Regions from separate parts of the Citrobacter sp. FDAARGOS_156 genome, predicted to be linked through region 2. Evidence: predicted binding sites of a transcription regulator. Region 2 holds the regulator's gene; each other region holds the start of a gene.
What was found. The regulator CRP, encoded in region 2, controls carbon source genes, mostly activating them, when cyclic AMP is high. The targets are predictions, from matches to a motif close to ATGTGANNNNNNTCACAT.

Region 1: the regulator CRP is predicted to act here: its motif matches at 2,173-2,190, upstream of AL515_RS04215 (glycine dehydrogenase).
Region 3: the regulator CRP is predicted to act here: its motif matches at 5,200-5,217, upstream of deoC (deoxyribose-phosphate aldolase).
Region 4: the regulator CRP is predicted to act here: its motif matches at 6,101-6,118, upstream of serC (3-phosphoserine/phosphohydroxythreonine transaminase).

Annotation. Positions count from the first base shown of each region.
Region 1 is NZ_CP014030.2:855,047-863,150, reverse strand. Features, by position in the region: gene AL515_RS04235 (DUF4310 family protein) at 1-209, opposite strand, end outside; gene AL515_RS04230 (DUF4311 domain-containing protein) at 221-997, opposite strand; gene AL515_RS04225 (DUF4312 family protein) at 1,020-1,319, opposite strand; gene AL515_RS04220 (SFCGS family glycine-rich protein) at 1,322-1,684, opposite strand; gene AL515_RS04215 (glycine dehydrogenase) at 1,695-2,003, opposite strand; gene cybC (cytochrome b562) at 2,336-2,722, opposite strand; gene pmbA (metalloprotease PmbA) at 2,769-4,121, opposite strand; gene yjgA (ribosome biogenesis factor YjgA) at 4,217-4,768, shown strand; gene mpl (UDP-N-acetylmuramate:L-alanyl-gamma-D-glutamyl-meso-diaminopimelate ligase) at 4,876-6,255, opposite strand; gene fbp (class 1 fructose-bisphosphatase) at 6,431-7,429, shown strand; gene AL515_RS04185 (methyl-accepting chemotaxis protein) at 7,540-8,104, opposite strand, start outside.
Region 2 is NZ_CP014030.2:4,568,534-4,576,637, reverse strand. Features, by position in the region: gene AL515_RS22700 (YccS/YhfK family putative transporter) at 1-1,383, opposite strand, end outside; gene crp (cAMP-activated global transcriptional regulator CRP) at 1,435-2,067, opposite strand; gene AL515_RS22690 (OsmC family protein) at 2,374-2,778, shown strand; gene AL515_RS22685 (phosphoribulokinase) at 2,877-3,746, opposite strand; gene AL515_RS22680 (YheU family protein) at 3,800-4,018, opposite strand; gene AL515_RS22675 (hydrolase) at 4,015-5,037, opposite strand; gene AL515_RS22670 (ABC transporter ATP-binding protein) at 5,119-7,020, opposite strand; gene kefG (glutathione-regulated potassium-efflux system ancillary protein KefG) at 7,153-7,704, shown strand; gene kefB (glutathione-regulated potassium-efflux system protein KefB) at 7,704-8,104, shown strand, end outside.
Region 3 is NZ_CP014030.2:995,626-1,003,729, forward strand. Features, by position in the region: gene osmY (molecular chaperone OsmY) at 1-407, shown strand, start outside; gene AL515_RS04910 (DUF1328 domain-containing protein) at 535-696, shown strand; gene AL515_RS04915 (patatin-like phospholipase family protein) at 818-1,891, shown strand; gene AL515_RS04920 (metal-dependent hydrolase) at 1,888-2,664, shown strand; gene AL515_RS04925 (YjjW family glycine radical enzyme activase) at 2,702-3,565, opposite strand; gene AL515_RS04930 (YjjI family glycine radical enzyme) at 3,537-5,087, opposite strand; gene deoC (deoxyribose-phosphate aldolase) at 5,349-6,128, shown strand; gene deoA (thymidine phosphorylase) at 6,297-7,619, shown strand; gene deoB (phosphopentomutase) at 7,671-8,104, shown strand, end outside.
Region 4 is NZ_CP014030.2:1,951,663-1,959,766, reverse strand. Features, by position in the region: gene rpsA (30S ribosomal protein S1) at 1-1,640, opposite strand, end outside; gene cmk ((d)CMP kinase) at 1,754-2,437, opposite strand; gene AL515_RS09475 (M48 family metallopeptidase) at 2,609-3,370, opposite strand; gene aroA (3-phosphoshikimate 1-carboxyvinyltransferase) at 3,509-4,792, opposite strand; gene serC (3-phosphoserine/phosphohydroxythreonine transaminase) at 4,861-5,949, opposite strand; gene ycaO (30S ribosomal protein S12 methylthiotransferase accessory factor YcaO) at 6,395-8,104, shown strand, end outside.

The DNA of each region.
Region 1 (8,104 bases), 1.0 Mb from region 2:
AACAGGAAACTTGCGCCAAATGCCGCCACCGCGCCGTAAGAGCCGGTGTCCATTCCCGCCTTTAGCATCGCCACAAAAGCGACTTCGTTAAATGCGCCGATACCGTACAGGTAGTACATGTGCGTTCCGGCAAAGACGCCAGAGGAGAGCAGGCCAACGAAGATCGGGAACGACCAGTCGGCAAACCAAAAACCTTTATTCTGTTCCATGATGGCCTCCGTTATTTGCCGCTGAGCGAGTTGTGGATCAGTTCCAACCAGTTAGGCACGGTCAGATGGAAGGACTCGATCATCTTCATGTCGAAACCGCGGAAGAAGCCGCTCAGGACAAACAGTGCGACGATAGCTACCATCATCACTTTCGTGACGTGGTTCCAGCCGCTTTCTTCAACACCTTTGCCGATCAGAATGCCGAGCACCAGCCCCGGAACGGCGTTGCCCATGATCAGTTGCGCCGCGCCGCCAAAAACGGTGGCCCAGAAGCCGGATTTCTTACCGGCATCGATCGCCGCCAGCCAGAAGATCACCGGCATCACGGTATTAACCAGCAGGTTAGCCGCAGGCACCAGCACCTTGACGGCGGTAACCTGCAGCGCTTCCGGTACGGATGACGCGGTGAGGTTCAGGAAGGTCACGACAATCATCCCGATAACGCCACAGGCAATCGCCATGCGTTTGGGATCGTGTAGCGTTTCACCGACGTTGCGGTTTTTAACCATCAGCGCGGCGGCACCCCAGTTGGGAATGATGCGATGGTCGACATCCTGTGTGAACGCCCCCGCCGCAACGGAAGAAGCCCAGGCGTTAAAGAAGAAGCCCAGGCCGAACGAGAAGTGAGAAGCCGGATCCCCTTCGCAGGAATTCAGTTCTCCCAGAGTACGAAACGCGCCCATCCCTTGAGTGGTAGGCGCATGAAACATGCGTGCAGCCCCAGCGCCGACACCGACGCCAACCAGGCCACCAATGATGAGCGATTTTATTAATATTATCAGGAACATATTTATGCCTTTTAATAAAGAATCAGCGTTGCGTAACGAAATCCACCTTGTCGAGATTGATGGCAGTCACGTTGACGGTCACATCCAGCTCCACGCTGAAGGTGCGTCTTTCCCGGCGCAGAAAGAGGAATAAAAACGCCTCTTTGCGCACCGTTTCACGCGCTTGAACAACCTGCACATCCTGTGGCTCAATACGCAGTAAGATATGCGGCGACGCTTTCATCACCGCAGCCTGAACGTGGTTCAGGGCATCGGCAAAGGCGCGCGCTTTGGCCTCGCCCTTGCCAGTGACTCTCACCGTTGTGGTGAATTGCTCTTTCATACTTAAGCGCCGTGTTTCTTTTGCCAGGCCTGCACCAGGCGCTCGCCGAGCTCTTCTTTGTCCATAAAACCGAAACCCAGCACGTTGCAACCTTCGTTGATGGCCGTTACGCCTTCATCAACCGAGCGCATGCCATATTTCGCCTTGTAGCCGTATTTGGTCTGTGCGGTAATCGCCCCTGCCCCGCCACTGCCGCAAAACGAGATACCAAAGGTGGCGTTTTCCGCTTTCATTACGTCACCCAGCTTCATGTCAGCCGCCACGCCCGGTACCACAACCGCACGGCCACCCGCTTTCTCAACGCCTGCCGCCACTTTCTGGCCTTTACCCAGACGATCGCCAATCACTACGGTAATCTGTTCCATCTTTTGCTCCTTAAAGGTTGTCTTTCGCGACTTCGAAGTGCACCGACAGCAGCCAGGCTTCTTCCTCGGGAAGATTGCCAAACTCGGCGACCACGTCGCGGGCAAGCGCCATTGACTCGGCAGAAATTTCATCAAATAAGCTGGCATCGACTTCTGGTAAGGGTTCACCCGTTATCGAGCGGTGCGCCATGGCGCGAACATGCGATGTCAGCATCTGTTCCTGTACGGCGTTGGGAATAATGTGGCGTTCACGCAGCAAGGCATATACCTGCGCCAGCATGCGGTCGGCCAGTTCCACCGATTCCCCCATGTCATTCATTACAGCTCCGTTATTCACTCGTCTTACCCCACTAATGGCTCTGAGGGTAAATTAGCGGTGGGGGTTAAAAGTTTGTAGCGAGTTGTTTTCCACTTCGAAGTGGAAAGGGGGTCAGCGATAGTGATCTGTGCCGCAAAACGGGCCGGGTTCACGATTTATCACTGGAAGAATGTGATTGAGATCGCAAGAGTGAGCCGCAAAATGGCAGGAAATGCGAACAATGAATGGGCGATAAAAATGAAAAAATGTGATGGGGATAGCGTTTACTTATGGGGCGTGCAGTAGCGGGGGATTTTATCCGGCCTACGGGTATGCAGGCCGGATAGCGTAGATTAGCGGAACTTCTTGTGGTTTTCGTTGCGCGTGGTTTTCAGCTCTTCCGCAACGGCTTTCGCCTCTTTGACTTTACCTTCGTTCGCCAGCTTAAGCGCACCATCAATCTGGCCGATCAGCGTGTCAAAACCGTGGCGGAAATCCTTCATCTCCGGGCTGTCCGGGGATTTGTTTTCCAGCTTCGGCGGCGTGGCCTTTTGAGCATCCAGCGCGGCTGCACGCATTTTGGTTAACGCATCTTTCAGTTCAGTCGCATTATCCGTTTTTTCAACGATCTTCAGGTTGTCGTTGAGGATCCCCATGTCGTCTTCAAGATCGGCTGCAAACGCAGAAGAACCAAGAACCAGCGTTGAAGCCGCGACGATCGCTAACAGGTGTTTACGCATTGCTCACTTCCTTTTTTATTATTAAAAATTAACGCATTAACGAGTATCACTGCCCGGCGATTTTCATCTCCGGTAACAATACCGAACCACATTGGATATTACTGCGCGTTTCAATATCGTTCCCCACGGTCACAATATTGCGCCACATCTCTTTTAAGTTACCGGCGATGGTAATTTCACTCACCGGATACTGAATTTCGCCGTTTTCGACCCAGAAGCCCGCCGCGCCGCGCGAGTAATCGCCGGTAATGCCGCTTACGCCCTGGCCCATCAGCTCGGTAACCACAAGGCCTGTGCCCATCTCTTTGAGCAACTGCTCGAAGCTTAGACCCTGTCCCGGAATTCGCCAGTTGTGGATCCCGCCCGCATGCCCGGTGCTCTTCAGCCCCAACTTACGCGCAGAGTAGTTGGTCAGCAGCCACTGAGTCAGCACGCCGTCTTTAATGATGTCACGGCGTTCAGTCCGTACCCCTTCACTGTCGAATGGCGACGACGCCAGCCCTTTCAGCAGGTGCGGATGCTCTTCAATGGTCAGCCATTCCGGCAGAATTTGTTTGCCCAGTGAATCCAGCAGGAAGGTAGATTTGCGGTACACCGAACCGCCGGCAATCGCGCCGACCAAGTGTCCGAACAGTCCGGTCGCCACTTCGTTGGCGAAAATCACCGGCGCTTTCATGGTGGACAGCTTACGCGGCGACAAACGAGATAAGGTGCGGCGAGCACAGTCAGCCCCTACCCACTCCGGCGTTTGCAGATCGTCCATCGCCCGGCCAATGGTGTAGGCGTAATCGCGTTCCATATCGCCATTTTCTTCCGCGATCACACAGCTGGAAAGGGAATGACGCGTGGAGCAGTAGCCCTGCAGCATGCCGTGGCTGTTACCAAACACTTTGATGCCATAGTGGCTGTTAAAGCTGCCGCCTTCGGTATTGGTGATACGCTTATCAGCCTGCAGCGCCGCCTGTTCAGCACGAGCAGCCAGTTCGATGGCTTCATCAGGGGAAACTTCCGCCGGGTGGAACAGGTCCAGATCGGGCGCCTCAAAGGCCAGCAGGTCTTTATCTGCCACGCCTGCGCACGGATCCGGCGAAGTGTAACGTGCAATGTCCAGCGCAGCCTGCACGGTGCGTGCAATTGCCTGCGGGCTTAAATCGGTGGACGATGCGCTGCCCTTACGGTTCTGGTGATAAACCGTAATCCCCAGTGCACCATCGCTATTGAATTCGACGTTCTCCACTTCACCATAACGGGTGCTGACGCTAATACCCGTGGTCTTGCTTACAGCGACTTCCGCGCCATCCGACTTACCTGACGCTAATTCCAGTGCCGTCGAGACTGCTTCTTCCAGAATCTTACGCTGCGCTTCAACTTGTGAGATTACTTTCATCGCAAATGCCATAATGTAGAGAGAGTTTCTCTGAAGTCTAACAGAGAACCGTTTTTCAGTGCGCATCTTAACTGGTAACATTAGCCTCTTTTTTTAAGGAGCCTGAAATGACAAAGCAGCCCGAAGACTGGCTCGACGACGTTCCCGGTGATGACATCGAAGACGAAGACGATGAAATTATCTGGGTCAGTAAAAGTGAAATTAAACGCGATGCCGAGGAGTTAAAACGCCTGGGTGCGGAACTGGTTGATCTGGGGAAAAACGCGCTGGATAAGATCCCGCTCGATGCGGATTTACGTGCCGCCATTGAGCTGGCCCAGCGTATTAAGATGGAAGGACGCCGCCGCCAGCTGCAGTTGATTGGCAAAATGTTGCGCCAGCGCGATGTTGATCCTATCCGTCAGGCGCTGGACAAGCTGAAAAATCGCCACAACCAGCAGGTCGTTGTTTTCCATAAGCTGGAGCAACTGCGTGACCGTATGGTTGACGGTAGCGATGAAGCTATCGAAGAAGTGATGAACCTGTGGCCTGACGCCGATCGTCAGCAACTGCGTTCTCTGGTGCGTAACGCCAGGAAAGAAAAAGCGGGCAACAAGCCGCCAAAATCTTCCCGCCAGATCTTCCAGTATCTGCGTGAACTGGCGGAAAACGAGGCCTAACCTCTTCGTCTGCCGAAAGTGCCGGATGGCGGTGCAAACACCTTATCCGGCCTACAATCCGTGAATTCGTTGTAGGCCCGGTAAGCGTAGCGCCACCGGGCATTTTTTTACTCTTGCGCTTCCGCCTGAGCTTTCTTCGCCAGACCATCCAGCAGTTTTTGATGAATACCACCAAATCCGCCGTTACTCATCACCAGAATGTGATCGCCTGGCTGCGCGGTTTTCACCACCATATCTGCCAGGGCATCCACATCACCACTCCAGTGCGCCGGCTGAACGCAGGCTTCAGCGACTTCTGCTACCTGCCACGGAATATGCGGGGGTTGCAGCAGGAACACTTCGTCCGCACGGCCTAACGACGGCGCCAGATCATCTTTGCACAGTCCCATTTTCATGGTGTTAGAGCGAGGCTCCAGCACCGCAATAATGCGTGCCGTACCGCCAACTTTCCCGCGCAGCGCCGCAAGCGTTGCCAGAATCGCGGTTGGATGATGGGCAAAATCATCATACACCGTCACGCCGTGCGCTTCACCACGCAGTTCAAGACGACGACGGGCGTTAATGAACGAGCCTAGCGCATTGGCTGCATCCGCAGGCACGACGCCCACGTGACGGGCTGCCGCAATCGCCATCAGGCCATTGTGCATGTTGTGTTCGCCGACCAGACCCCACTTAACTTCACCCACTTTTTCACCGTCCAGCCACACTTCCCACTCGGAAGCATCGGTAGTGAGCTTTTTCGCCTGCCAGTGACCCTGCTCGCCCACCAACTCCTGTTCGCTCCAGCAGCCCATCGCCATCGTTTGTTTCAGATTGATGTCGTTTTCCGGGTAGATGATGCGTCCCTGGCCCGGCACGATACGCACCAGATGATGGAACTGTTTCTGAATCGCTTTCAGATCGTCAAAGATATCTGCGTGATCGAACTCAAGGTTATTGAGGATCAGGGTACGCGGGCAGTAATGCACGAATTTAGAACGCTTATCGAAGAACGCGCAGTCGTACTCATCCGCTTCAATCACGAAGAAGTCACTTTCGCCCAGACGCGCGGAAACCTCAAAGTTACCCGGCACGCCGCCGATCACGAAGCCCGGTTTATAGCCGCAGACTTCGAGGATCCAGGTCGCCATTCCGGCGGTGGTGGTTTTGCCGTGCGTACCCGCAACCGCCAGTACCCAGCGGTCGCGCAATACAAAGTCATGCAGCCATTGCGGGCCAGACATGTATGGAATGTTCTTCTCCAGCACCGCTTCCACGCAGGGGTTACCACGGGTCATCGCATTACCGATGATCACCAGGTCCGGCTGTGGATCGAGCTGGCTGGCATCGTAACCCTGAATCAGATCAATGCCTTGCTTCTCAAGTAAGGTGCTCATCGGCGGATACACATTGGCGTCCGAACCGGTTACTTCATGACCGAGCGAGCGTGCCAGCATCGCCAGACCGCCCATGAAAGTGCCACAAATTCCCAAAATATGAATGCGCATACGTCACTATCCTTTTTTAATCTGGGGGCCATTTTACGCACATGTCTGGCAACTGAGAAACGCATTTCAGGATATTCCGTAGTTTGCTGGCGCGATTCACCTGAGCGCGATAGCTGAAATATTTGTTAATATTGTTGCGGTCGCTTTACTCCACATAAATTGCAGGGAAAGTGTTATGAAAACGTTAGGTGAATTTATTGTCGAAAAGCAGCACGAGTTTTCTCATGCTACCGGTGAACTCACTGCTTTGTTGTCGGCAATAAAGCTGGGCGCCAAGATCATCCACCGCGATATCAATAAGGCCGGTCTGGTCGATATCCTGGGTGCCAGCGGTGCAGAGAACGTGCAGGGAGAGGTGCAACAAAAACTCGATCTGTTCGCAAACGAAAAACTGAAAGCTGCACTGAAGGCACGCGACATCGTGGCGGGAATTGCCTCAGAAGAAGAAGATGAAATTGTCGTCTTTGAAGGCTGTGAACACGCAAAATACGTTGTGCTAATGGATCCGCTGGATGGCTCATCCAACATCGATGTTAACGTCTCTGTCGGTACGATTTTCTCTATTTATCGCCGCGTAACCCCCGTCGGCACGCCGGTCACGGAAGAGGATTTCCTGCAGCCGGGCAACAAGCAAGTTGCTGCGGGCTACGTGGTTTATGGTTCTTCCACCATGCTGGTGTACACCACCGGCTGTGGCGTGCACGCCTTCACCTACGATCCTTCTCTGGGCGTATTCTGCCTCAGCCAGGAACGTATGCGCTTCCCGGCGAAAGGTAGCACGTACTCCATTAACGAAGGCAACTACATTAAATTCCCGAATGGCGTGAAGAAATACATTAAATTCTGTCAGGAAGAAGATAAGTCAACCCAGCGCCCGTACACTTCGCGCTACATTGGCTCTCTGGTTGCCGATTTCCATCGCAATCTGCTGAAAGGCGGGATCTATCTGTACCCAAGCACCGCCAGCCACCCGCAAGGGAAACTGCGTCTGCTGTACGAATGCAACCCAATGGCCCTGCTGGCTGAGCAAGCCGGCGGCAAGGCGAGCGACGGTAAAAATCGTATTCTGGATATCATCCCGGAAAGCCTGCACCAACGCCGCTCCTTCTTCGTGGGTAACGACCATATGGTTGACGATGTAGAGCGCTTTATCCGCGAGTTCCCGGACGCATAAGCGCAACATCCGGCCTACAGCACGTTGCAGGCCGGATAAGCGAAGTACCATCCGGCACAATGCTGTGATATTGCCGGATGGCGGCTTCGCCTTATCAGGCCTACGTTCGGTTAGGCTGTCTGTAGCTTAAATACGGCCATGGCTTCGATTAGCGCTGAAGACTGCTCTTCCAGCGAGCGGGTAGCCGCTGAAGACTGCTGTACCAGCGCCGCATTTTGCTGCGCCGTTTCATCCATCTGAATCACCGCAATATTCACCTGCTCAATGCCGCGACTCTGTTCCTGGGACGCACTGGCAATTTCACGCATCAGTTTGGTCATACGCATGACCTCGGTCGCAATCTCATCCATGGTTTCACCCGCCTGCTGCGCCAGTTCACTTCCCTCACCCACATGCGTATGGGAATCGCTGATCAATGTACGGATCTCTTTTGCCGCCTCGGCGCTGCGGCTGGCCAGATTACGTACTTCACCTGCAACAACCGCAAAACCCCGCCCCTGCTCACCGGCGCGCGCCGCTTCAACGGAGGCGTTAAGCGCCAGGATGTTGGTCTGGAAAGCAATGCCGTCGATTACGCTGAGGATGTCGGCGATTCGGCTGGAACTGCCGGAAATATCGCGCATTTTCTCGATCACATAGCACACCATTTCGCTACCGCGATCGGCGGTATCCGAC
Region 2 (8,104 bases):
GGTAGCCCAGCCGTAGTTTTTGCGGATGGTCAGATAACTCACCAGGGTTATCAGCAGCATGCCTGCCAGCGTGTAACCTTCCTGAATATGAAAGTGCAGTGTGACGCCGGCGATCACCAGGCCGACTAGCGTCCCTACTGAACGGTGTAAAATACGTACCCGGGTCGCCCCATAGCCATTTTGCGTGACGAACAGGATTGTCATCAAAATCCAGTAGGGTTTTGGCAGGTGTAAGGCGCTGCCCATCAGGCTGGCAATGCTCAACATGACGCTGATGCGTCCGGCATTACGCAGCGCCGGGGATTTCAACGACAGATAGCTTTTCAGGGCAGGGATCAGCGGCAGCCGACGCTGCTTGTCAGCCATTAAATCCCGGGCATACAGTGGTCGCTGGGTGCGTAGCACACGGGCAATACGGCTGAAGTGCCAGTAGCAAAATTGACCCACCGGATTGTCCGGATGTTGGTTGGCGATTTTCTCCAGCGTGCCAATTTGTTTATCCATTGAAAAACGCGTCGGCAAACGGTGATACAAAATATCATCGGCCAGTACGCGAAGGCGTTCGGCGACGGTGCGCGCATTCCAGCGAATCACTTGTTCGGCGTGGCTACGTTCGACCAGCTTTTGCACCTCTTCCGGCTGGTGGAGGCTAACGGAAATATGTTCCTGTAAATCGAGCGCCTCCTGAAAGGCACGTAGCAGGCGCTTATAATCGTTGTTGCGATGCGCCGACAGCATATGCATTTGCTGATAGCACTGGGTAATTAAATCCACCGCTTTTTGCTGGCGCACCAGCAGGGGAGGAAGCGCTTTTTCGGGATCGGCATGCTGGGTCAGCATGCTGTACTTGGCCTCACAGTAATCGGCTAATTCGCGGTACAACAAACTGAGCGATTCACGCAGCGGCTGCTCGCGCCACATCCAGAACCAGAACCAGTTGAACAGGCCGTACCACAATGTGCCCAGCGCGTAGATTAGCAGCGGCTCCCAGACGGGCATGTTCCCGGCCAGGCTGAGCGTGAAAATTGCCGCGATAAGCGAGGCAGGTAGTAGTCGCGCATGCAGAGGGCCTAATTCTGCGGTTACACCAAGAATCAGCGTCAGGCCGGTGAGGATCAGCGGCAGCGGTATATCTTTTGCCAGCAGTAACTGCATGATCAGACTGCATCCGGCAAACAAAGACGCGCCAATCACTAAGCGTTTGAAAAAGCGCTTATGCGGGGTATCAAGACCGGCAATATTGCAGCAGGCAGGGACGAGGGAGAATAAGAGCCCCAGATGAAGCTGACCAATGATAAGGCCGACAGCCACAGGTAAACATAGCACCAGCGTCTGTCGTAGTGCGTAGTTGATCTCGGGGTGATAAATCAGTCTTCGCCACATCGGAGCAAACAAAAATGGCGCATTACTACGTAACACGCCATGTCGATGGGATTAACGCGTGCCGTAGACGACGATGGTCTTACCATGCGCGGAGATCAGATTCTGATCTTCCAGCATTTTCAGGATACGACCAACGGTTTCACGGGAACAGCCAACGATCTGGCCAATTTCCTGGCGGGTAATTTTAATCTGCATGCCGTCCGGGTGAGTCATTGCGTCAGGCTGTTTCGCCAGATTCAGCAGAGTCTGGGCGATACGACCAGTTACGTCGAGGAAGGCAAGGTTGCCTACTTTTTCAGACGTTACCTGCAGACGACGAGCCATCTGAGAAGACAGACGCATCAGAATATCTGGGTTGACCTGGATTAATTGGCGAAATTTTTTGTAGGAAATTTCAGCGACTTCACATGCGGTTTTGGCACGTACCCAGGCGCTACGTTCCTGGCCTTCTTCGAAGAGGCCTAATTCACCAATAAAATCGCCCTGATTCAGATAAGAGAGGATCATTTCTTTCCCTTCTTCATCTTTGATCAGCACTGCCACTGAGCCTTTAACGATGTAATACAACGTTTCCGCTTTTTCACCCTGGTGAATCAGCGTGCTCTTCGATGGGTACTTATGAATATGGCAATGAGACAAGAACCATTCGAGAGTCGGGTCTGTTTGCGGTTTGCCAAGCACCATGCGCGGTTATCCTCTGTTATAAGCTGTCTCCAGAGCCAAAAAACAACCTGTCTCTGGGTTTGCAAAAATGTGCTTCCCGCTACCTGGGAAGGGGGCTGTCAATACGTGCGACGGCCTGTAATGTGATGTCCTCTGCATACATGCAGTACGTCAATGTATTACTGTAGCATCCTGACTGTTTTAGCATAGCTTTCGCCGTGTGTCTCCTGGTGTCTCGCTTCAGCATGACGCAGGTCGCCTTCCATTGCGAGAATTGTTATGTACGCGTAATCTGTCAGGAAAATTGAAACATTGGAGTTACGAAATATGCAAGCGCGTGTAAAGTGGGTTGAGGGGTTAACCTTCCTCGGTGAGTCCGCCTCAGGCCACCAAATTTTGATGGACGGTAACTCTGGTGATAAAGCGCCGAGCCCGATGGAAATGGTCTTAATGGCTGCGGGCGGTTGCAGCGCAATTGATGTGGTGTCGATCCTGCAAAAGGGGCGTCAGGATGTGACCAACTGCGAAGTGAAGCTGACCTCCGAGCGTCGTGATGAAGCGCCGCGCCTGTTCACCCATATCAACCTGCATTTCATTGTAACGGGTAACGACCTGAAAGATGCGTCTGTGTCTCGCGCAGTTGACCTCTCGGCGGAGAAGTATTGTTCCGTAGCTCTGATGCTGGAAAAGGCGGTGAACATTACCCATTCTTATGAAGTCGTTGCCGCGTAATTGCTGATGCCGGATGGCGGCGTTGCCTTATCCGGCCTACAGGATGATGTTGAGTCGTAGGCCGGATAAGCGAAGCGCCATCCGGCGCTTTCCACATATCACTCTATCTTTTTACCTTCCATCAGTCGCTGGACCAGCGGTAGCATAATCAATTCCATCGCCAGACCCATCTTACCGCCCGGCACGACCAACGTATTGATATGCGAAATGAATGAGCCCTGCAGCATGGCCAGTAGCCAGGGATAATCGATGCCTTCCAGATTACGAAAATGAATCACGACAAAGCTTTCATCCAGTGACGGAATGCTCCTGGCGGCAAAGGGATTAGAGGTATCGACGGTCGGTACGCGTTGGAAGTTAATATGCGTGCGGGAAAACTGTGGGGTGATGTAATTGATGTAATCGTCCATTGAGCGCACCACCGAGTCCATTACCGCTTCACGTGAATGCCCGCGTTCGCTGGTATCGCGGGTCAGCTTCTGGATCCACTCCAGGTTTACGATCGGCACCACGCCAACCAGCAGATCGACATGCCGGGCCACGTTTTGCTGTGGGGTGACAACGCCACCGTGCAGTCCTTCATAGAACAGGACATCCGTCGGTTCAGGCAGCGGCTGCCAGGGCGTAAATGTCCCCGGAACCTGATTCCACGGTACGGCCTCATCGTAGGTGTGCAGATATTTACGCGACTGACCTTTGCCCGTCTGGCCGTATTCAATGAAGGTTTGCTCCAGCAGACCGAAGTCGTTAGCTTCGGGGCCGAAATAGCTGATATGCCGCCCGGCATCGCGTGCTTTGCGAATCGCCATGTCCATTTCCGGACGGGTATAGCGATGAAAACTGTCACCTTCCACCTCGGCGGCGCGCAGATTTAACTGCGCGAAAATTTTACGAAACGCAAGGCTGGTGGTGGTGGTCCCCGCGCCGCTGGATCCTGTTACCGCAATCACCGGATGTTTGGCAGACATAACAACTCCATGAAATGGTTGTAATTATAGTAAAGTCGGCCGGCGGCTACGGGTTACTCGTGAATCTGCTTCCTCGGCATAATGTTGACCGTTTCATGCAGTTCGGACCACACCAGCATGGCCTCACCTGATTGTAGTTGGCGTTTGACGTCGGCGACTTTTTGTTCGAGCGAGCGTTCATGTTCACCATAATCGGTGCCTTCGCGCAAGACAAAGCTTTCAATCAGATTGTCCAGCGCGTCCGGGGAGATGTCTTGCCAGGGGATGATCATGATGACGCCTCCAGATACGTTGTCAGCCAGTCCGGGATTCTGGATTCCAGCCACATCTCCGGATGGCGTATCGTACCGCCAATGAATCCGACATGGCCGCCGTGTTCGGTGAGTTGATATTCCACCTGTGAGGGCAGATTTTCCGGTTCAGGGATCACATGACTATCCATAAACGGATCGTCCTTGGCATGAATAATCAGCGTGGGTTTGGCTATCTGATTAAGCAGCGGCATGGCGCTACACTGACGGTAATAGTCTATCGCATCGGCGAAACCGTGAATTTTGGCGGTGATCAGATCGTCAAAATCGCGAATGCGACGCAGAGATTTCAACTGGGCCAGACTCACCGGCAGCGAGCCAGGATAAGCCTCAAGCTTACGCGAGGCATTGGCTTTCAACAGGTTAAGCAGGTAGCGCTGATAGACCTTGGAGAATCCTTTGTCCATATGGTAACTACAGGCTTCCAGCACGAAAGGCGCGGAGACGATAACCGCGGCATCAATGGGGATCGTGTTCCCTTCTTTTGCCAGCAGGCAGGCCAGCATGTTTCCACCGAGCGAATAGCCAACCGCAGCGGTGGGTACACGACCGAACTCACGCTCCAGCCAGTGTAAAAACCAGGTGCCGTCTTCTGTTTCACCGGAGTGATAAATTCGGTTCAGACGATTGGGTTCACCGCTGCAGCCGCGAAAATGCATCACCACGCCCAGCCAGCCGCGCTTTTGTGCTGCTTCAATCAGGCCATGTGCGTAGGGGCTGTTCAGACTACCTTCCAGACCGTGAAAAACCACCAGGCGCGGTTTGTGTTTCGCCTGTTGCGGATCTTCACTCCACGCAAGATCGACGAAATCACCGTCGGGCAATTCCAGACGCTGCCAGTGGGCATCGAACTTCACCTTGCGGCGAATTAAACGCGGCAGCATCGTCTGTAAATGACGGTTACTGATACCGCGCATCGGGCGGAATTCTCGCGAATCGTCGGTAGGTGGGGTCATTTCTGTGGACGTGATTTCAACCATAACACCAGAGCAATTAATAATCGGAAAGAATAACTATACCGTGCGCAGCGCGTGCGGGTTAGCCAATATGTGATTTTGTGCTTACTCGGCCAGCATCTGCTCAAGCTGCTCCTGCGCGTCCAGCCAGGCCATCTCACACTCTTCCAGCCCGGACTTCGCGCTTGCCTGTTGTTGCAGACATGCCGTGAGCTCAGCTTTACGGCTTTGGTCGTACAGTTCGCTGTCGCCGAGTTTCTCTTCCGCCTGTGCCAGCTGTGCGTGCAGTTTCTCCATCTCTTTTTCCAGACGAGTAATCTCTTTACGCAGCGGTTGCGTCAGGGTGCGCAGTTCCGCTTCGCGACGCTTCTGGTCTTTACGCGCCTGGGCGCTGTTAACGCTCTCTTTCGCCGGTTCGTCGCCCTGGCTTTCCTGTTTTTGCACATCGCTCAGCCACTGCTGATAATCCTCCAGATCGCCGTCAAACGGCTCGACTTTCTTGTCGTGTACCAGATAGAGGTCGTCGGTGGTGGAGCGAATCAGGTGACGGTCGTGCGAAACCACGACCAGCGCGCCTTCAAAATCGATCAGCGCTTCGGTCAGCGCCTGACGCATATCTAAATCCAGGTGGTTGGTCGGTTCATCGAGCAGCAGTAGGTTCGGGCGCTGCCAGACGATCAACGCCAGCACCAGACGCGCTTTTTCGCCACCGGAGAAGCGACGGGTTTCTTCGCTGACTTTATCGCCCTGGAAGCCGAATCCGCCGAGGTAGTCTCGCAGTTTCTGCTCAAGCTCCTGCGGCGCCATGCGCGCCAGGTGCTGGATAGGCGATTCATCGGCGCGTAAAAACTCCAGCTGGTGCTGAGCGAAGTAGCCCAGCTTGATGCCTTTCGCCAGGCCAATCTCGCCGCTGATGGGGGCCAGTTCGCCGGCCAGCAGCTTAATCAGCGTTGATTTACCCGCACCGTTGCGGCCTAACAGGCCGATGCGAGAACCCGGCACCAGATTCAGTTTGATAGAGTCGAGGATTGTGCGATCACCGTAGCCAGCACTCACTTTTTCCATTTTCAGCAGCGGATTAGGCAGGCTTTCAGGTTCACGGAAGCTGAAATGGAACGGGTTATCGACATGGGCTGGAGCGATAAGCTCCATACGCTCCAGCATTTTGATACGGCTCTGCGCCTGCTTTGCTTTGGTGGCTTTAGCACGGAAACGATCGATATAGCTTTGCAGATGCGCCACACGCTCCTGCTGGCTTTCGTACATGGCCTGTTGCTGCGCGAGGCGGGTCGCACGCTGGATTTCAAACGCGCTGTAGTTGCCGGTGTACTCGAACATGGTTTGTTGTTCGATATGGATAATTTTATCCACCACCGGATCGAGGAAGTCGCGGTCGTGGGAGATCAAAATCAGCGTGCCCTGATAGCTTTTCAGCCATCTTTCCAGCCAGATCACCGCGTCGAGATCGAGGTGGTTGGTCGGTTCATCGAGCAGCAGCAGGTCTGAACGGCAAATCAGCGCCTGTGCCAGGTTGAGACGCATACGCCAGCCACCGGAGAAGTCGCTGACCGGGCGCTCGAGCTGCTCGTTAGAGAAACCGAGGCCATGCAGCAGACTGGCGGCGCGTGAACGTACGGTCCAGGCGTCAATGGCATCCAGCTTTCCGTGTACGGTGGCAATGGCGTGCCCATCGTTACGTTCGTTGGCATCGTTTAACTGGGCTTCCAGTTGGCGATATTCGCGGTCGCCATCAATCACGTATTCCAGCGCAGGCTGTGGTAACGCAGGCGTTTCCTGATTCACCCATGCGAGCTGCCAGTTTCCCGGGAACGTAAATCCGCCGGCGTCAGCGCTTATTTCATTTTTCAGCAATGCCAGCAGGGTAGATTTACCGCAGCCATTTTTACCCACCAGGCCAACCTTCTGCCCGGGATTAATGGTGGCCGTGGCATTGTCCAGCAAGACGCGCACGCCGCGACGAATTTGTAACGATGAGAAAACAATCATAAGGCGCCGTATGTTCAGACTATGTTAATTTATCATTATGATAATGTAATGTGTGGGCCGTTTGCCGCACCGAGGCGCAATGGTAGCCCAAAACGCCGAAAATAGACAAAAGACAAAACCGGGAGGGGGATGATGTCCCAGCCAGCGAAAGTGTTGCTGCTGTATGCCCATCCGGAATCTCAGGACTCGGTCGCGAACCGGGTTCTGCTTAAACCGGCCATACAGCTCAGTAATGTTACCGTGCACGACCTATACGCGCACTATCCCGATTTTTTTATCGATATTTCTCACGAGCAGGAACTGCTGCGTGAGCATGATGTGATTGTTTTTCAACATCCGCTCTATACCTATAGCTGCCCGGCCCTGCTAAAGGAGTGGCTTGACCGCGTACTGAGCCGCGGGTTTGCCAGTGGCCCCGGAGGGAATCAACTGGCGGGAAAGTACTGGCGGAGTGTGATCACTACCGGCGAACCGGAAAGCGCCTACCGCTATGACGCGCTAAACCGCTATCCGATGAGTGATGTGCTGCGCCCTTTCGAGCTGACGGCAGGAATGTGCCGGATGCACTGGATGAGCCCCATCATCGTTTACTGGGCCAGACGGCAAACGAAGCAGGAGCTGGACAGCCATGCGAAAGCGTATGGTGACTGGCTGGCGAATCCGATCCCTGTGGGAGGCCGCTGATGGAAGGTTCTGATTTATTGACTGCGGGAGTGCTGTTCCTTTTCGCGGCGGTGGCTGCGGTGCCGTTGGCATCGCGGCTGGGTATTGGACCGGTGTTGGGTTATTTGCTGGCGGGGATCGCTATTGGCCCATGGGGACTTGGATTCATCAGCGATGTGGATGAAATTCTGCACTTCTCCGAGCTGGGCGTGGTCTTCCTGATGTTCATCATCGGGCTGGAACTTAACCCGGCCAAACTATGGCAATTGCGGCGTTCAATTTTTGGTGTCGGTGCCGCGCAGGTGTTACTTAGCGCGCTTGTCCTGGCAGGGTTATTGATGCTCACTGACTTTTCCTGGCAGGCGGCAGTGGTTGGCGGCATTGGTCTGGCGATGTCATCGACCGCAATGGCGTTACAGCT
Region 3 (8,104 bases), 1.2 Mb from region 2:
TGGTGGACCACGATAGCATTAAGAGCACCGATATTTCCGTCAAGACCGATCAGAAAGTAGTAACGCTAAGCGGCTTTGTTGAAAGCCAGGCGCAGGCCGAAGAGGCCGTTAAAGTCGCGAAAGGCGTTGAGGGCGTGACCTCCGTTAGCGACAAACTGCACGTGCGTGACAGCAAAAACACCTCCGTAAAAGGCTATGCCGGCGATACGGCCATCACCAGCGAAGTAAAAGCCAAGCTGCTGGCCGATGATATTGTCCCATCCCGCAAAGTGAAAGTTGAAACCACCGATGGTGTGGTACAGCTTTCAGGCACTGTCGATTCACAAGCTCAAAGCGATCGCGCTGAGAGCATCGCCAAAGCGATTGATGGCGTGAAAAGCGTCAAAAACGATCTCAAAACTCAGTAATTAGACTTAATTCGCCCTCCTGACGTTTGTCGGGAGGCGTATTGTGCACCACACTGAAAATATCGCCGATGGGTAGCCTGAGCGCTCATATCAAGCGGTGAAATTAACTATGGTAAAGGAGAAGCATATGTTTCGATGGGGCATCATATTTCTGGTTATCGCGTTAATTGCCGCTGCACTGGGTTTTGGTGGACTGGCGGGTACCGCTGCAGGCGCAGCGAAAATTGTTTTTGTGGTGGGTATCATTCTGTTCCTGGTCAGCCTGTTTACCGGGCGTAAACGACCCTAGTACGTAAACCGTAAAGATAACTTGCTACTGAGCCAGTCCAGCGGACTGGCTTTTACGGTTTTAGCAGCAGGCAATTTGCGTTACTTTGTTGTCCTATTACAAAAACAACAGGAAGGCAGAGGTGGGGCAGAGAATACCCGTCACGCTCGGTAATATCGCGCCGTTATCGTTACGTCCGTTTCAACCAGGCAGTATGGCGCTGGTGTGCGAGGGCGGGGGACAAAGAGGCATCTTCACTGCAGGCGTACTGGATGAATTCATGCGCGCACAGTTCAATCCCTTTGATCTCTTCTACGGGACGTCCGCTGGCGCGCAAAACCTTTCAGCTTATCTCTGTAACCAGCCCGGTTACGGTCGTAAAGTCATCATGCGTTACACTACCCGACGTGAGTTTTTTGACCCGGTGCGCTTTGTGCGCGGGGGAAACTTAATCGACCTCGACTGGCTGGTGGATTCGACCTCGTCCCAAATGCCGCTGGCAATGGATAACGCCGAGCGCCTGTTTGAGGCAGGTAAAGCGTTTTATATGTGCGCCTGCCGGGGAGATGACTACACACCGGGCTATTTTTCGCCGAACCGGCACAATTGGCTGGATCTCATTCGTGCATCCAGCGCGATTCCCGGATTCTACCGCACAGGGGTTGCGCTGGATGGCGTGAACTATCTGGATGGTGGCGTCAGTGACGCCATTCCCGTGCAGGAAGCGGCGAAGCAGGGTGCAAAAACGCTGGTGGTTATCCGCACGGTGCCTTCGCAAATGTACTACACCCCACAATGGTTCAAACGTATGGAGCGCTGGCTGGGGGAGAGCAGTCTGCAGCCGCTGGTGAATCTGGTTCAACATCATGAAGCCAGCTACCGCGCTATTCAGCGCTTTATCGAAAAACCGCCGGGCAAGCTGCGTATCTTTGAGATCTACCCACCAAAGCCACTCCATAGTATGGCACTGGGGAGCCGTATTCCGGCATTGCGTGAAGACTACAAAACCGGACGCCTGTGCGGGCGCTATTTTTTGGCAACGATTGGTAAACTGCTGGCGAAAAACGCGCCGCTGCCTCGTCAGACGCCGAAGATTGTGGTGCCGGGACCGGTGGTGGTTCCACCTGCACCCGTTGCCAACGATGCCCATGCGTCCGTTGCGAGCAGCGCGCCCCAGGCTAACGACACCACGTTTGATAATGAGGATTTGGCGTGAGTTTTCGCTTTATCGATACGCATTGTCACTTTGATTTCCCTCCGTTTACTGGCGACGAATCCGCCAGCCTGCAGCGCGCCTGTGAAGCCGGTGTGGGCAGTATTATCGTCCCGGCTACCGAGGCGGCGAACTTTTCCCGCGTGCTGGCGTTAGCGGATAATTACCCCCCGCTGCTTGCCGCGCTGGGCCTGCATCCCATTGTGATTGAACACCACAGCGATGACTGCCTGGACCAACTGCAGCAGGCGCTGGATAAGCGTCCACAAAAGCTGGTGGCAGTAGGTGAGATTGGATTGGATCTGTACCGGGACGATCCGCAATTTGACCAGCAAGAGTGGATTCTGGAGGCGCAGCTGAAGCTGGCGAAGCGTTACGAACTGCCAGTGATCCTGCATTCACGACGTACCCATGACAAGCTGGCTATGCACCTGAAACGCCATGCTTTGCCGCGAACCGGCGTGGTGCATGGATTTTCCGGGAGTTTTCAGCAGGCTGAACGCTTTGTGCAACTGGGCTACAAAATTGGCGTGGGCGGCACCATTACTTATCCACGCGCCAGCAAAACCCGCGAGGTAATGGCGCGATTGCCGCTGGAGTCACTGCTGCTGGAAACCGATGCGCCGGATATGCCGCTCAACGGATTTCAGGGCCAGCCCAACCGCCCGGAGCAGGTAGTCAGAGTGTTTGACGTCTTATGCGAGCTGCGCCCGGAACCTGCGGACGTGATTGCTGACGCGCTGTATCGGAATACGACGGCGTTGTTTGATTTTTGATTTCCGGATGCGGCGCTTTCGCATCTCATCCGGCATTTCACAGATACAAAGCCGGGAAGATCAAATTATCCACCCCGCGCTCGCGCAATCTTTGCGCCAGGTGCTCCACATCCTCCGGCGTGGCGCTCGGCCAGTCTTTTGCTTCGCCGTATACCCCGTGCGCATGAAAGGCATTCAGCCGCACCGGTACATCACCTGAACGCTTGATAAACGCCGCCAGTGCATCGATATGCTGGAGATAATCCACCTGACCAGGGATAATCAGCAGGCGCAGTTCCGCAAGTTTCCCTTGCCCGGACAGAAAGGTAATACTTTGTTTAATCAGCGTGTTATCGCGCCCTGTCAACTGACGATGACATGCGCTATCCCAGGCTTTTAAATCCAGCATTACGCCGTCGCACACCGGCAACAGCTTTTGCCAGCCGGTTTCGCTCAGCATGCCGTTGCTGTCTACCATGCAGGTCAGGTGTTGCAACTGCGGATCGGTTTTGATCGCGCTAAACAGCGCCACAATAAACGGTAGCTGGGTCGTTGCTTCGCCGCCGCTGACCGTCATTCCTTCAATAAACGGCGAGGCTTTGCGAACATGCTGCAGTACCTCATCAATGCTCATGGTCTGCGCCATCGGCGTAGCCTGCTGGGGGCACATGTGCAGGCAGGTGTCACACTGCTGACACATATCAGATTGCCACCATACTTTTCCCGCGCTCAGACTTAACGCTTCATGTGGGCAATGCAGTACACACTCCCCGCAGTCATTGCAGCGTCCCATCGTCCACGGATTGTGGCAATTTTTACAGCGCAAATTGCATCCCTGCAGGAACAGGGCCAGGCGACTCCCCGGCCCGTCGACGCAGGAGAAGGGAATCAGCTTACTTACCGAAGCGCATCTGCTGTTCATGGCTAATCACGCGAGGTTGTCGTTCCAGAATGCGCGTATTACGCGCGGCTTCTTCGCCAAGCCAGGTGGTGTTGGTGCGAGAACCTGCGGCACGATATTTTTCCAGATCCGACAGGCGCACCATATAACCGGTGACGCGGACCAGATCGTTACCGCTAACGTTAGCGGTAAATTCACGCATCCCGGCTTTAAATGCGCCGAGGCACAATTGCACCAGCGCCTGAGGATTACGCTTGATGGTTTCATCCAGCGTGAGAATGTCGCTGATACCGGCGTGATAATACGCGTGATGCGGCGCAACGGTTTGCAGATGGGTGATCGGGTCCGGTTCATCACCGTAGGGCAGGCGAGCGCCCGGCGTGGTGCCGATGTCAGAACTGATCCCCGACTGTGCATGCAGCATCGCACGCTGATTCCAGCCGTATTTCACCGGTGTGCTTTCTACAAATTCCGCCAGTTGGGCGCTAATACGGTAGCCTAGCTGATTGGCAAACGCATCTTTCCCGTAACGCGCGCATTGCCCTGCTTTTTCACACAGCAGATTTACCGCCTCCGCCAGACCATACATCCCGAACATAGGCACAAAACGCTTGGGATCAATCAACCCTTCCTGCACCAGGAAGCTATTCTCAAAGAAATGTGATTTTTCATAGAGGAATTCACATCGTGAATCAATGATAGCGATTTGCTGCTGGCAGTAGTGCGGTAGGGTGCGCGTAAAGAAGTCATCGACAGAGGTGCTGCGCTCTGCGATGGCTTTCAGATTGAGCCTGACCAGCGTACTTCCGCCGCCAGCCATTGGCAGTGAGTTGTAACAACTGACGACGCCGTAGTGGCCTTTTGTGAAAATTTTATCATTTTCAGGGCCGTTAGAAATGTGCGGTTTACTGCATTCGCAAATATTTTTCGCCACGTTGAGCAGCAGATCGTCAGGGGTAATTTGCGGATCATAAATAAAGGTAAGATTAGGTGAAACCTGCTTTAACTCTGCATCTGCGCGTAAAATTGCGCGTGTAATCGGCGTGTCGGCCGGGCCAATGTTGGCATGCATAAAGGCATCTGGCAGGGTACGGTCGAGATAACGCCAGAAACGTTTTATTCGAATATCGATCTCATCTTGTGTTAGAATTCTAACATACGGTTGCAACAGGGCATCGAGTTGACCGAGATAGACCGGCATCGACGTCACTGACGGAACGTGATGGTAAAGAATAGTGAGTAAGGATAATGCGTCATCGAGATCCTTTGCCCCCTCCAGCTCCAGCCATGATGAGCCGTTGGCCAGAAAACGCGCGTAGTCGGGTAAAACATAACGCGGTTTGAACGGAGCATGGCCTTCGTACATGTCGCAGATCACCCCGTCATCCAGTGCCTGGCGTGCCTCAGCAGGCAGTTGCGGGTAGGGCAGCGCGTTTTCAGCCTCCAGCGCCAGAAAGTGGCGTTTCTGCTCAGGGCTGAGCACCGGACTGGTCACGATTTGTTGGCAACGCTGTTGCAGCGCGAGTTCGCTTGACGTGGGCATCGTTGATTCCTTTTTATCCCGAAGGTGTAACGCCATTGTAGAAAGCAACGCCGCCACAACCTTTGATCCGGATGCGCCTGATGTCACCGCACGCCGCCAGTAAAGGTCATTTATTTGAGGTAGATCTCATTAGAGTAATGCAAATCTGTATGTGGTTTTCATTAACTGTGATGTATATCGAAGTGTAATAGCGAGCGGATGTTAGAATACTAACAAACTCGCAAGGTGAAATTTTATACGGCGACGCCGTTGGAGAATGTTATGACCGATTTAACAGCAAGCAGCCTGCGTGCACTGAAACTGATGGACCTGACCACCCTGAATGACGACGACACCAATGAAAAAGTGATCGCGCTGTGTCATCAGGCGAAGACCCCGGTTGGCAACACTGCCGCAATCTGCATTTATCCGCGTTTCATCCCTATTGCGCGTAAGACTCTGAAAGAGCAGGGTACGCCGGACATCCGCATTGCAACCGTCACCAACTTCCCGCACGGCAACGACGACATCGAGATTGCGTTGGCGGAAACTCGCGCGGCGATCGCCTACGGTGCCGATGAAGTTGACGTGGTGTTCCCGTACCGTGCGCTGATCGCCGGTAACGAGCAGATTGGTTTTGATCTGGTTAAAGCTTGCAAAGACGCGTGTGCGGCGGCAAACGTTCTGCTGAAAGTGATCATCGAAACCGGTGAGCTGAAAGAAGAAGCACTGATTCGCAAAGCATCTGAAATCTCCATCAAAGCCGGTGCTGATTTCATCAAAACGTCTACCGGTAAAGTGCCGGTCAATGCGACGCCGGAAAGCGCACGCATCATGATGGAAGTTATCCGCGACATGGGTGTTTCTAAAACTGTAGGTTTCAAACCGGCTGGCGGTGTGCGTACTGCAGAAGATGCACAGCAGTTCCTGGCGATTGCCGATGAACTGTTTGGCGCTGACTGGGCTGATTCTCGTCACTACCGTTTTGGCGCATCCAGCCTGCTGGCTAGCTTGCTGAAAGCGCTGGGTCACGGCGACGGTAAGAGCGCAAGCAGCTACTAAGTTTGAATTGCCCATTGTAGGCCGGATAAGGCGCAGCCGCCATCCGGCATCAGTACGACTGCCGGGTGCGCGTTGCTTACCCGGCCTACAACGGCTTGGATTATTAAGAGTAATCATTCATTGCAGTGGGTTTTCCGCAGCATTTAACCTGATTAATCGGGGGTTACCGTGTTTCTCGCACAAGAAATTATTCGTAAAAAACGTGATGGTCATGCGCTGAGCGATGAAGAAATTCGTTTCTTTATCAATGGCATTCGCGACAATACCATCTCTGAAGGGCAAATCGCCGCCCTGGCGATGACCATTTTTTTCCACGATATGACAATGCCTGAGCGTGTTTCGCTGACCATGGCAATGCGTGATTCAGGAACCGTGCTGGACTGGAAAAGCCTGCAGCTGAACGGCCCGATTGTGGATAAACACTCTACCGGCGGCGTAGGTGACGTAACGTCACTGATGTTAGGCCCGATGGTTGCTGCGTGCGGCGGCTATATTCCGATGATCTCCGGACGTGGCCTGGGGCATACCGGCGGTACGCTCGATAAACTTGAAGCGATTCCAGGATTTGACATCTTCCCGGACGACGCCCGTTTCCGTGAAATTATTAAAGACGTGGGTGTGGCGATTATTGGGCAAACCAGTTCGCTCGCACCGGCGGATAAACGTTTTTATGCCACCCGCGATATTACCGCGACGGTGGATTCCATCCCGCTGATTACCGGTTCCATTCTGGCGAAAAAACTGGCGGAAGGGCTGGATGCGCTGGTGATGGATGTGAAAGTGGGCAGCGGCGCCTTTATGCCGACTTACGAGCTTTCTGAAGCCCTTGCCGAAGCGATTGTCGGCGTGGCAAACGGTGCGGGTGTACGTACCACCGCGCTGTTAACTGATATGAACCAGGTGTTGGCCTCCAGCGCAGGTAACGCGGTCGAAGTCCGCGAAGCTGTGCAGTTCCTGACCGGTGAATACCGCAATCCACGTCTGTTAGACGTCACTATGGCGCTGTGCGTGGAAATGCTGATCTCCGGCAAGCTGGCGAAAGATGACGCCGAAGCCCGTGCGAAATTGCAGACGGTGCTGGATAACGGCAAAGCAGCAGAGATTTTTGGTCGCATGGTGGCGGCGCAGAAAGGCCCGACCGATTTCGTCGAGAATTATGCGAAGTACCTGCCGACGGCAATGCTCAGCAAAGCGGTATATGCTGATACCGAAGGCTTTGTCAGCGCGATGGATACCCGTGCGCTGGGAATGGCGGTTGTTTCCATGGGCGGCGGTCGTCGTCAGGCATCGGACACCATTGATTACAGCGTTGGCTTTAGCGATATGGCGCGTCTGGGCGACAGCGTAGACGGACAGCGCCCGCTGGCGGTGATCCACGCCAAAGACGAAGCCAGCTGGCAGGAAGCGGCGAAAGCGGTCAAAGCGGCAATTAGCCTTGACGATAAAGCGCCAGAAATTACACCGACAGTCTATCGTCGTATTACCGAATAACTGTATACTGATCTGATCGCTTTTTTGCGGCGCAGATGTATGGAGAACAAGATGAAACGTGCATTTATTATGGTGCTGGACTCCTTTGGTATTGGTGCGACTGAAGATGCGGATCGCTTTGGCGACGTAGGTTCAGACACTATGGGACACATTGCAGAAGCCTGTGCGAAAGGTGAAGCTGACAATGGTCGCAAAGGTCCACTGAATCTGCCTAACCTGACCCGTCTGGGCCTGGTGAAAGCTCACGAAGGTTCTACTGGTAAAATTGCTGCTGGCATGGACGGCAACGCGGAAGTGATTGGTGCCTATGCATGGGCGCATGAACTTTCTTCCGGGAAAGACACGCCGTCTGGCCACTGGGAAATCGCGGGTGTTCCGGTTCTGTTTGACTGGGGATATTTCTCCGATCACGAAAACAGCTTCCCGCAAGAACTGCTGGATAAACTGGTAAAACGTGCCAACCTGCCAGGTTACCTCGGCAACTG
Region 4 (8,104 bases), 2.1 Mb from region 2:
ATTGCGTTGTTAGAGAAGTTTGCATCTTCCTGTTTGTTAACAGTTGCGATTGCATCTTTCTCATCAGCTTCGTCTTTAGCACGAACAGACAGGCTGATTGCACGGTTCTTACGATCAACGCCGGTGAATTTAGCTTCAACGTCGTCGCCTACGCTCAGAACCAGAGTTGCATCTTCAACGCGGTCGCGGGAAGCTTCAGAAGCGCGCAGGTAACCTTCAACGCCGTCAGCCAGTTCTACGGTTGCGCCTTTAGCGTCAACTGCAGTGACTTTACCGTTTACGATTGCGCCTTTCTTGTTCAGTGCAACCCAGTTGTTGAACGGATCTTCTGCGAGCTGTTTAACGCCCAGAGAGATACGCTCACGCTCTGCGTCAACCTGCAGAACAACTGCTGCGATTTCGTCGCCTTTTTTGTATTCACGAACTGCTTCTTCGCCTGCAACGTTCCAGGAGATGTCAGACAGGTGAACCAGGCCGTCGATGCCGCCGTCCAGGCCGATGAAGATACCGAAGTCAGTAATAGACTTGATTTTACCTTCAACACGGTCGCCCTTGTTGTGGGTTTCCGCGAACTGCTGCCATGGGTTGTTTTTGCACTGCTTCAGACCCAGGGAGATACGACGACGTTCTTCGTCGATATCCAGAACCATAACTTCCACTACGTCGCCAACGTTAACAACTTTGGACGGGTGGATGTTTTTGTTGGTCCAATCCATTTCGGAAACGTGAACCAGGCCTTCAACGCCTTCTTCGATTTCAACGAAGCAGCCGTAGTCGGTCAGGTTGGTCACGCGACCAGTCAGTTTGGTACCTTCCGGATAACGCTTAGCGATAGCTACCCATGGATCTTCGCCCAGCTGTTTCAGGCCCAGAGATACACGAGTACGCTCGCGGTCGAACTTCAACACTTTAACAGTGATTTCGTCGCCAACGTTTACGATTTCGCTCGGATGCTTAACGCGTTTCCATGCCATGTCGGTGATGTGCAGCAGGCCGTCAACGCCACCCAGATCAACGAATGCACCGTAGTCAGTGAGGTTCTTAACGATACCTTTAACTTCCATGCCTTCCTGCAGGTTTTCCAGCAGCTGATCGCGTTCTGCGCTGTTTTCGGATTCGATAACGGCACGACGGGAAACAACAACGTTGTTACGCTTCTGATCCAGCTTGATTACTTTGAATTCAAGCTCTTTGCCTTCCAGGTGCAGCGTGTCGCGGACCGGACGAACGTCTACCAGGGAACCCGGCAGGAACGCGCGAATACCATTCAGCTCAACAGTGAAGCCACCCTTGACTTTGCCATTGATAACACCAGTAACGGTTGCAGCTTCTTCGTAAGCTTTTTCCAGCGTGATCCAAGCTTCGTGACGTTTAGCTTTTTCACGGGACAGCAGGGTTTCACCGAAGCCGTCTTCTACTGCATCCAGAGCAACGTCAACTTCGTCACCAACCTGGATTTCCAGCTCGCCCTGGGCGTTTTTGAACTGCTCTGCCGGAATGGCGGACTCAGATTTCAGACCGGCGTCAACCAGTACTACGTCTTTGTCGATAGCAACAACAACACCACGAACGATGGAACCCGGGCGGGTTTCGATTTCTTTTAAGGATTCTTCAAACAGTTGAGCAAAAGATTCAGTCATGTTTAATCTTCAGGTTTCATATTTAACGTCCACCTGGCTCCATGCCGGATGGGGTTGTTTAACATACCCGCTGTCAATCCATTGCAACGGGGGTACTACAAATTCGGTCGCACTTATGCGAGAGCCAGTTTTTGGCGCGCGTATTGTAACGCTTTTTCAATCACTTGCTCAATGCTTAATCGGGTTGAATCTAAAACTAAAGCATCAGCAGCGGGAACCAGCGGCGCTACAGCACGGTTGCGATCGCGGTAATCGCGTTCTTCGATCTCGGCCAAAAGGCGTTCAAAGTTAACACTAAAGCCCTTCTCCTGCAACTGTAGCATACGTCGATGCGCACGTTCTTGCGAGGAGGCGTCCAGAAAAATTTTTACTGGCGCATCAGGGAACACCACCGTGCCCATATCACGTCCGTCGGCAATCAGGCCGGGCGCTTCACGAAACGCGCGTTGACGACGTAACAGCGCTTCGCGTACGCGAGGAAACGCAGCGACCTGAGAGGCGGCATTCGCCACTTCCTGGGTGCGGATTTCGCCGCTGACATCTTCGCCTTCCAGAATGACTTCCAGGTTGCCGTCCGTTGAGATAAAACGCACATCCAGGTGTGAGGCAAGCGGTACCAGAGCATCTTCAGAAGTGACATCAACATGGTGATGTAACGCTGCGAGCGCCAGTACGCGGTAAATCGCGCCTGAATCTAACAGATGCCACTGCAATGCTTCCGCCATTGCCTTGCACAAGGTGCCTTTTCCTGCACCACTTGGGCCATCAATGGTAATAACCGGGGCAATTGCCGTCATCTTTTTCTCCTTAAACGGGCATACGTTAACGTGAACGCCGCGCATTATACGCGCCAACGCTAATAATCGTTAACACAGAGTGTAAAAACCCGATTAGTCTGTAACGATATGAGGAAGAATTGCGCAATTATAGCGGGCTGGCGAGAAACCAGCCCGGAAGATGACACTGTTTTACTTTTTATCTGCAGCGATACGTTCACGCATATGCTGAGCACGATCGTCAGATGCCGGATGAGAATCCATCAGTGATTTTGCATGGCCTGCGTCCATCGTGGCAAACTTATCAAACGCAGTCACTAACCCCTGACGGTCAATACCGCGTTTTTTCAGCAAATCATAGGAAAAGTCATCCGCATCCGATTCCTGGCTACGGGAGAACGCTGAGTTAATCACACCTTCCGCCAGATCGCCCAACTGAGACTGGGAAAGCTGAGAAGCGACGCCGCTGGTCGCAGAAATAGCATCGCGCGCAGCGAGTGTGGCATACGCAGTCTGCATTGCTTTACGTGAGTGTCCTAAAGAAACATGGCCCAACTCATGACCCAGCACACCTTCAATCTCATTGTCGGTCATCTGGTCCATCAAACCCGAATAAACACGTACGCATCCATTCGCCATTGCCCAGGCATTGATATCACTGGTCATATAAACCTTATAGTTGACCGGCGTTCCATCAATGTTATTACCCAACGCTTTCGCAATTTTATTCAGACGCTTAGTGTATTTGCTTTTTGCGCCCGCTAGCTGGTTTTCGCTATCCATCTGCTTACATGAACTGTTAGAGAGAGATTTGACATCAGCGTCGGAAAGCGTCGCAGCTTTATAAGCCGCCATACCGGAACTGGCAACAAGGTCGCCATTTACGCCATTTTTACAACCTGCCAACAACGTAGCGGAAACCGCCAACGCCAAAAAGAGTGATTTATTTTTCATGCTAATCTTCCGATGATATTTATAATAAAAACAAATAAATAAGTTAAATCATCAACAAATTAGCATTAGTTGTAAGCGTAAAAACAGTGCGGTTACGGACATCGAAACGCCAGTCCAGGGACCGGCGTTTCGTGAGGATCAGGCAGGAGTACTAATACGGGCCAACTGTTCGAAATAATCCGGGAAGGTTTTGGCGGTGCATTTAGGGTCCAGAATGGTTACCGGCGTGTCAGACAACGCCACCAGCGAGAAACACATCGCCATACGGTGATCGTTATAGGTCGCAATATCCGCAAACTGCAGCTTAACCGGCGGAGTGATACGGATAAAATCATGCCCCTCTTCAACTTCCGCGCCCACTTTCCGCAACTCCGTTGCCATCGCAAACAGACGGTCGGTCTCTTTGACGCGCCAGTTGTAAATGTTCCGTAAAGTCGTTGTGCCCTTTGCAAACAACGCGGCGGTCGCAATGGTCATTGCCGCATCAGGAATATGGTTCATGTCCATATCGACAGCGTTCAACTCACCGCGAGTACAGGCAATAAAATCATCACCCCATGTCACGGTCGCGCCCATTTTTTCCAGCACATCAGCAAAGCGAATATCACCCTGCATGCTATGACGCCCAATCCCGGTAACCTTCACCGTACCGCCTTTGATCGCGCCAGCCGCAAGAAAATACGAGGCCGATGAAGCGTCGCCTTCTACCAGATAGGCGCCCGGAGACTGGTACTGTTGGTTGCCCTGCACGACAAAGCGCTGGTAGTTCTGATTCTCAATTTCAACACCAAACGTTTTCATCAGGTTCAGTGTGATATCAATGTAAGGTTTGGATACCAGCTCACCTTTAATGGCGATCGTCGTGTCCTGCGGCGCCAGCGGCGCAGTCATCAGCAATGCAGTGAGGAACTGGCTGGATACGCTGCCGTCTACCTCAACTTGCCCTCCGGTGAAACCACCGCGCAGACGTAGAGGCGGATAATTTTCCTGCTCCAGGTATTCAATGTTGGCTCCGCCCTGGCGTAACGCATCAACCAGATGACCAATCGGGCGCTCTTTCATGCGCGGTTCGCCCGTCAGCACGATGTCATTGCTGCCCAGGCACAGCGCTGCGGCCAGCGGGCGCATTGCGGTTCCGGCATTGCCAAGGAACAGCTCTACAGCGCCTTCTGCATGCAGCGCGCCGCCGTTACCGATTATCTCGCAACGCGTGCGATCGGCAGAAAGGGTATAGCTAATCCCTAACGCATTCAGAGCATTAAGCATATGGCGGACATCATCGCTGTCCAGCAGGTTGGTCAGGACAGTGGTGCCATTTGCTAATGCAGCCAGCAGCAAAGCGCGGTTAGAAACACTTTTGGATCCAGGCAGATTGATGGTGCCATCCACCCGCGCAATGGGTTGTAACGTCAGGGATTCCATGAAACTCAACTCTCAAAAACAGACATAAAAACCCCACAGACTGACTGTGGGGATGAAAATACAGCAGATTAGCCGCGGCGGCGCTCGAAATCGACCATGAAATCGGTCAGTGCTTTTACGCCTTCCAGCGGCATAGCGTTATAGATTGAAGCCCGCATTCCGCCAACTACACGATGTCCCTTCAGTGCATGCAGACCGGCAGCAAACGACTCTTCCAGGAAAAGTTTATCCAGCGCGTTGTCAGCCAACTGGAACGGGACGTTCATGCGTGAACGGTTCGATTTCGCCACATCGTTGCGGTAGAAATCGCTGTTATCAATCACGCCGTACAACAGTTCCGCTTTTTGCTGGTTAATTTTATCCATCGCGTTAACACCGCCCTGCTCTTTCAGCCATTTAAAAACCAGGCCAGACAGATACCAGGCAAAGGTCGGTGGCGTATTGAACATGGAGTCGTTGTCATTCAGCACGGTATAGTCGAGGATTGACGGGCAGGACACATGGGCCTTACCCAGCAAATCTTCACGTACGATGACAATGGTCAGCCCGGCCGGGCCGATGTTTTTCTGCGCCCCGGCGTAAATTACGCCATAACGACTAACGTCAAGCGGTGCGGAAAGAATGGTCGAGGACAGATCCGCCGTAACCACCACGTTGCTGGCAAAATTCGGCGTTTCATCAATCGCGATACCGTCGATGGTTTCGTTCGGACAATAGTGCAGATACGCCGCATTGTCAGAAAGCTGCCATTCACTCATCGGTTTAACAGCACGCAGTCCGTCAACGGTGACTTTGGCGTCGATAACATTTGGCGTGCAGTACTTTTTCGCTTCTTTAATTGCACTGGCGGCCCAGTAACCGGCATCGACGTAATCCGCCGTGGTTTTGTCACCCAGAATATTTAATGGGATACCCGCAAACTGCCCACGGCCACCGCCATGACAGAACAACACTTTATAGTTGGAGGGGATACTGAGAAGATCGCGAAAATCCTGCTCCGCTTCCTCTGCGACCTGGATGAACTCTTTGCCACGGTGGCTAATTTCCATCACCGACGTGCCAAGACCGTTCCAGTCGCGAAGATCCTGTTGAGCCAGTTTAAGTACTTCTGCCGGTAGCATTGCCGGACCTGAACTAAAATTGAAGACCTGAGCCATTTCCCCTCACCACGTTGTGTTGTTATCCGATCAACATCCTGTCGTTTACGATAATTCCTGTGACAGACATTGGGTATAAGTTATTCCTGTGGATATCGGTTTTATCATTCAGTGACACGCGCCGCAATGGGTAAAACTGGCCAGGGCAAAAATGAGCGGTGCATCACACAAAAGAATCTATCGGATTGACGGATAAAAACCGAGATTTTCGCTATCAGGAGGCGCATTTGGCCCAGCCAACCTTCGACCATTCTGGTTTTGCATAGCGCAGAGATATATAAAGAAAGAAGCCCCCTTCCCTTCAGCAGATAGTCCGCAGACATTCGACTGAACACGCTACGGTGTGAATCAAATGCTTTATTTACGCCGAGGCTCGGGCGGCGATAGCGCCATTCATTGAAAACCCGTATCATTGCGCGCTTTCCGTACGACAAAAGTGATTTTCATGACGCAAACATTTATCCCCGGCAAAGATGCCGCACTGGAAGATTCCATCGCTCGCTTCCAGCAAAAATTACTCGACCTCGGTTTTCAAATTGAAGAAGCCTCGTGGTTGAATCCCGTTCCTAACGTCTGGTCTGTGCATATTCGCGACAAAGAATGCGCGCTGTGCTTTACCAACGGTAAAGGTGCGACGAAAAAAGCGGCGCTGGCCTCCGCACTGGGCGAATATTTTGAGCGTCTGTCCACGAATTACTTCTTTGCGGATTTCTGGCTGGGCGACACCATCGCTAACGGCCCGTTCGTACATTACCCGAACGAAAAATGGTTCCCACTGACAGAAGATGATGACGTACCTGAAGGTTTGCTGGATGCGCGTCTGCGTGCATTCTACGATCCAGACAATGAACTGACCGGTAGCATGCTTATCGATCTGCAATCCGGCAATGAAGAACGCGGCGTTTGCGGCCTGCCGTTTACCCGTCAGTCAGATAATCAGACCGTTTACATTCCGATGAACATTATCGGTAATCTGTACGTATCTAACGGTATGTCTGCGGGTAACACACCGAATGAAGCCCGCGTTCAGGGGCTGTCTGAAGTTTTTGAGCGCTATGTGAAAAACCGCATTATCGCGGAAAGCATCAGCCTGCCGGAAATTCCGGCCGAAGTGATGGCGCGTTACCCGGCAGTCGTTGAATCCATTGCAAAGCTGGAAGCCGAAGGATTCCCAATCTTCGCATACGACGGCTCGCTGGGCGGCAAATACCCGGTTATCTGCGTTGTACTGTTCAACCCGGCTAACGGTACCTGTTTTGCCTCTTTCGGCGCGCACCCGGATTTCGGTGTTGCACTGGAGCGTACCGTCACTGAACTGTTGCAGGGCCGTGGCCTGAAAGATCTTGATGTCTTCACTCCCCCAACCTTCGACGATGAAGAAGTGGCTGAGCACACTAACCTCGAAACGCACTTCATCGATTCCAGCGGTCTGATCTCCTGGGATCTGTTCAAGCAAGATGCCGATTACCCGTTCGTTGACTGGAATTTCTCTGGCACCACGGAAGAAGAGTTCGCCACCCTGATGGCCATCTTCAAAGCGGAAGATAAGGAAGTCTACATCGCCGACTACGAGCATCTGAGCGTTTACGCTTGCCGCATTATCGTCCCGGGCATGTCTGACATCTACCCTGCAGAAGATTTGTGGTTAGCCAACAACAGCATGGGAGCGCACCTGCGTGAGACCATTCTCTCTCTGCCAGGCAGCGAATGGGAAAAAGAAGACTACCTCAACCTGCTCGCACAACTGGATGAAGAAGGATTTGACGACTTCACTCGCGTACGTGAGCTGCTGGGTTTGGCGACCGGTGCGGATAATGGCTGGTATACCCTGCGCATTGGCGAGCTCAAAGTAATGCTGGCTCTGGCGGGTGGTGACCTTGAGCAGGCACTGATCTGGACGGAATGGACAATGGAATTTAATGCATCCGTCTTTAGTGCTGAACGCGCAAACTATTACCGTTGCCTGCAAACTCTGCTGCTGCTCTCTCAGGAAGAAGATCGTCAGCCGCTGCAGTATCTTAACGCATTTGTTCGTATGTACGGTGCAGAGGCAGTTGAAGCAGCAAGTGCAGCAATGAGCGGAGAAGCGCCATTCTACGGATTACAAACGGTTGATAGCGATCTGCGGGCTTTCCCGGCACATCAGTCTCTGCTG